One region of the Cupriavidus necator N-1 genome, then DNA from elsewhere that is predicted to be linked to it. Evidence: predicted binding sites of a transcription regulator. Region 1 holds the regulator's gene; the other holds the start of a gene.

Region 1 (2,389 bases):
CTGGCGCCAGCTGATCTTCGCCGCCCGCACCGCGCGCGACGGCAACGCCCTGAACGGCGCCGTCGTCAACGCCCACCTCGACTTCACCCGCGAAGCCATCCAGGCGCTGCGCCAGCATAGTGGCGGGGATGCGGGGTTGTATGGGAAGGATGGGAAGGCTGCGGCTGGAGCGGGTGGGGTGAGTCTGGCGGCGGGTTGAAGCTATCGCCTGATGTTCCGTTCTTTCCTACCGAAACCCCACCACCAACTCATTGCTGCGCCCCTGCAGCACCGGCACCAGGCTACCCTGCCCCGGCACCCGGAACGCGAATACAAAGCCCTTGGTGGCATCATCCCCGAAGAACGCATCGGTCTTGCCTTCCGCCTGCGGCAGCAGCACGCAGCGCTGGGCATTGCAGAGATAGGCTTGCAGTTCCAGGGGTGGGGTTTTGGCGAAGCTGTAGCGCCAGCGCACCGACGTGATGACCCCTTCTGACTGCGGCAAGACGCCGATGGGCAGGATCGGCGGCGACACAGCACGCTGTCCGCGGCCGTAGAGTGCCGGCCCGTTGACCGATCCGGTCCAGGCATGGCGGGTGCCGCCCTCGATGGCGGCCCAGGCGCAGGCCGATACGGCAGCCAGCAGGCAGCAAGCGCCGCGCGCGGCGCGGCCCATCCTCTGCATCACAGCAAGCCGCGCAACTGGTTGCGCAGCCGCGTGATCGCCTGGCCGCGGATCTGGCACACGCGCGACTCGGTCACATCGAGCACCGCGCCGATCTCGCGCAGGTTCAGCTCCTGGTCGTAGCACAGCGACAGCACCAGCTTCTCGCGCTCGGGCAGCCGGTCGATGGCGCGGATCAGCGCCTCGCGCATGCCGCTTTCCATCAGCACGGTCAGCGGGTTGCCGTCATCGCTGCCGCCAAGGTGCCGGTCCAGGAAGTCTTCTTCGCCGGAGCGCTCGAAATCCTCGTAGTGCAGTAGCTGGCAACCATAGACCTCATTGAGCAGCAACTGGTATTCGTCCAGCGCCATCTCCATGGCCTCGGCCACTTCGGAGTCGACCGGCGCGCGCCCGAGCTTCTGCTCCAGCCCTCGCTGCGTGCGCTCGATGCGCCGGGTGAACTGGCGCAGGCTGCGCGACTGCCAGTCGTTGGCGCGCACCTCGTCAAGCATGGCGCCGCGGATGCGCTGGCTGGCATAGGTCTCAAAGCGCGCGCCGTGGGTGTCTTCATAGCGCTTGGCGGCATCCAGCAGGCCGATCATGCCGGCCTGGATCAGGTCGTCGATCTGCACGCTGGCAGGCAGCCTGGCGGCCAGTTGCAGAGCGATGCGGCGCACCAGCTGTGCATGCGCCTTGACCACATCGGCCTGTTCGAGCTTTCCCTGGATCGTGTACATGGTGCAATTCTCGTGAATGCTGGATTGCTGGACCGCCACAACGTGGGCGGGGGCTGGCTCAGGGTCTGGTTCGGTGAGATGGCATAACTGGCAGGCTCACGCCATTGCGGCTGCGGGCACGGGGGCGGACGCGTCCGCGCGCAGCGGCCAGGCGCCGATGCTGCCGGCGGTGCGGCGCAGCGCGGTGGTGGCCGGCGCCGCCGGAAACGCCTCGACCACGCAGCGCCCCAGTTGCACGCCGCGCGCCACTAGCGGGTCGGATGGCAACCAGCCCGCGCACAACGCCTCGACGCCCAGGTACTGGCTGGCCGTGCGCGCTAGATTGCGCAGGATCGCCTGCACCGTGGCCTCGCTCGCCGCCATGTTGACGATCAGGTGGAACTGGCGCCAGGCATACAGGTGATGCAGGCGCTTGATGCAGGCGTAGGCGGCGGTGATCGACGCGAGCTCAGGCCGCATTACGATCAGCACATTGTGCGCGCCGCCCGCGAGCGGCGACAGCGCGCCGTCGGCATCGACGCCGGCATCCACCAGCACGCTGCGAAAGCCACTCGCGGCAGCAGCCGACAAGGCGCTGCCCGGCACAGGCCGGCCAGCCGGCAGTACCGACAGCACGCCACCGGGACCGGTGCCTGCAGCAGCTTCCAGCGGCAGGCGGCCTGCGCTGACATCGGCCAGGGTGCCGGCGGGCCTGGCGCCGGACAGCCGCGTGGCGCGCGCCGCGGCAGCGTCTTCGTCGACCAGCAGCACGCGTTCGCCCTGCATGGCCAGCGCGTGCGATAAGCCCAGGGCCACGGTGGTCGCGCCGGCACCGCCTTCGCTGGCGACCACGGCGATACGGCGCGTCGTGCGCGGCGCCAGCATCCGGCGCAGGCTCTCGGCCTGGTCCATGGCGAGGGCGCTCACTGCAGGACCTCCATGGCTTCAGCGGACACGGCGGTGCCGCGGCCCGGATAGTTTTCCAGCACGTCGAGCAATGCCAGCATGCGGCCCATGCCTTCATTGAGCA
Region 2 (2,389 bases), on a different replicon from region 1:
GCGCACGCTGGCACGGCTGATGCCGCCTTCGGCGCGGCCGGTGTCGGCCTTGCCGATGATGCCGCCCTTGACGATGACATTGCCGCCGGCCTCGACGTTGGCGGCTTCGATGGTGCCCTCGACCACCACGTCGCCGCTGACATTGACCGACATGCCGGTGCGGATATCGCCCGACACGCGCAGCGTGCCGTCGAACGCCACGTTGCCTGAGTGCAGGTCGACCGAGTCCACCTGCACCACCGGGCTGACCGAGATGCCGTGCACGCCCACCACCGGCGATCCTGCGATCACCGCGCGCAGCAGCTCCGGATCGTCGGCATCGGCGGCAGCGCCGGTCAGGCCTTCGGCAAAGGGCGGATCATCGACCGGATCGGCGGCGACGGGCTTGCCGAATACGTCGATGCCGTCATTGCCATGCACTGCCGGGATGCGCCGCATCAGCGGCGTGCCGGGGCTGACCAGCAGCAGGTTGCCCAGGTCGCGCAGGTCGACCTTGCCGGCCTCGTCGTCAGGCTGCGCCGGCTTGCGCGGTTCGAGCAGGTTGATAAAGCGCGCCGGCTCACCCTGGCGCGGCGCGACGCCGGCGGCAATGGTGCGCAGCTCGCAACGGCCTTCGGCCAGCGCGGCGTCCAATGCCAGGGTCTGGACCGGTGCCACCACGCCGCGTTCGGCCACGGCGCGACGGATGTCCTCCGCGCTGACCGGGCGGCCGCCTTCGGCTGGCAGCAGCGTCAGCCGCACGGCCAGGCCGTCGGCGGTGATGTCGAGCTCGAAGGCGCCGTCGATCAGCGCACCGATGGTGGCATCGATCTCATGCTCGGCCCGCTGGCATTGCGCCAGGAACTGCGCCACCGCGCGCGCATCCAGCCGCGCGCCGGCCCAGCCCAGGCTGTCCAGGCATTGGCGCAGGCTGGCCTGGTCCGGCGGCAGCCTGCCCGGCTGCGGCGTGTAGCGCGCATGCACCTGCTCGCCTGGCTCGGCAAGTTCCAGGCGCAAACCCGACTCATGCGTCATGCGTCCCCTGAATCGTCTTGTGGAGCCGCGCGGCGGGTGCCGGCGCTCCGCTTGTTATCGATCCATAACCAACGGCAGCCGCGCGGAGAACTTTAGCGCACAGCACCCCGCGTGGGGGGATGATCCGGACGATGCCCGGGTTATCTGACCGAGACCACCTCGATGGTGCCGGTCTGGCCGTTCTGCACGACCTCCTGCTTCATGACCAGGCCCATGTCGGGGCAGTACCAGTCCGTGACGCTGGCGGTCGCCGGCGGCACCGACACGGTGTGGCCCGCCACGGTGACCGGCGCCATGGTCGTGCTGCGCTCGTAGCGGACCGGCCAGCAGGATTTCTGGCCGAGGCGGGTGGGAATGGTCGCGCGCTTGCCGACGACCTTGCCGCCGATGGTGACCTTGGCGGACGGGATCTTGGCCTGGCCGGCGCTCTGGCCGGCGGCGGTCATCTGCAGGTCCATGCGCACGGTCTGCGACTCGCCCGGCAGCCGCTGCCCTTCCGCTTCAATGACGCCGCCGTAGGCCAGCGTGCCGACCGCGCTGCTGTCGAGCATGCCCGATGCCGTGCCGGCGGCGCTCTTGCCCTCGACCTTGCCCGGCGCGCCGCCGCGCGAGATGGTCAGGCGGTCTTCGATCACCGCCATGGTGTAGTCCAGCCGCGTCTCGTTGGCTGAGCCGGCCGCGGCCACATTCGACACGACGCTGATATTGGCATTGCACTGGCCCTTGCCCGACTTGCGCACGCCGGACACGGACATGGTCGCCGTGCCCGGCGCACCGCCCTGCATGGTCATGCGGATCTCGCCGCCGTCATGCATCCACGGCGCATCGCAGACGCCGGCCGCAGCGGCTGCCGGGAGCAGCAGCGCAGCCAGGGCCAGGCTTGCGCCAAGCGCCGTGCGGCGGTCGAGGGATTGACGCGCGGTCGCGCGGTCGGATTTCTTCGGCATCTGTCGCCTCTCCATTAGATACTATGGAAGGGCTGGACAGATAAGCCCCCTGGAGTAAAACGAAGCTTCACGAACCCGTTTTACGAAAGGAGCCTGCAAATGAATGCGCCTGACACAGCCCTTCAAGGACAGGATAGGGCAGTTATTGGTCGACTGTATATGGCCTTCGAACTGGGCGAGAAGAGTTGGAAGCTGTCGCTTGGCGACGGCGTACGCGGGCCGAGCCGGTATACGGTGGCGGCCGGTGACAAGGACGCGGTCCTGCGAGCGATTGCCAAGGCCAAAGCACGCTGCGGACTGACATCGCAGGTGCCGGTCCGCAGCTGTTACGAGGCTGGCCGCGATGGCTTCTGGCTGCACCGCTGGCTGACCGAACAAGGCATTGATAACCTGGTGGTGGACTCGTCCAGTATCGAAGTCAACCGGCG

What was found. Region 1 encodes FliA, which starts transcription of late flagellar genes. Its sites were predicted from a motif close to CTAAAGTTTNNNNNNNNNNNGCCGNTA; they were not measured.
Region 2: the regulator FliA is predicted to act here: its motif matches at 1,084-1,110, upstream of CNE_RS04545 (DUF342 domain-containing protein).

What each region holds. Positions count from the first base shown of each region.
Region 1 is NC_015723.1:269,829-272,217, reverse strand. It holds gene CNE_RS19330 (flagellar protein FlgN) at 1-199, shown strand, start outside; gene CNE_RS19325 (flagellar protein FlhE) at 227-664, opposite strand; gene CNE_RS19320 (RNA polymerase sigma factor FliA) at 664-1,380, opposite strand; gene CNE_RS19315 (MinD/ParA family ATP-binding protein) at 1,477-2,271, opposite strand; gene flhF (flagellar biosynthesis protein FlhF) at 2,283-2,389, opposite strand, start outside.
Region 2 is NC_015726.1:953,338-955,726, reverse strand. It holds gene CNE_RS04545 (DUF342 domain-containing protein) at 1-1,014, opposite strand, end outside; gene CNE_RS04540 (hypothetical protein) at 1,155-1,961, opposite strand; gene CNE_RS04535 (IS110 family RNA-guided transposase) at 2,061-2,389, shown strand, end outside.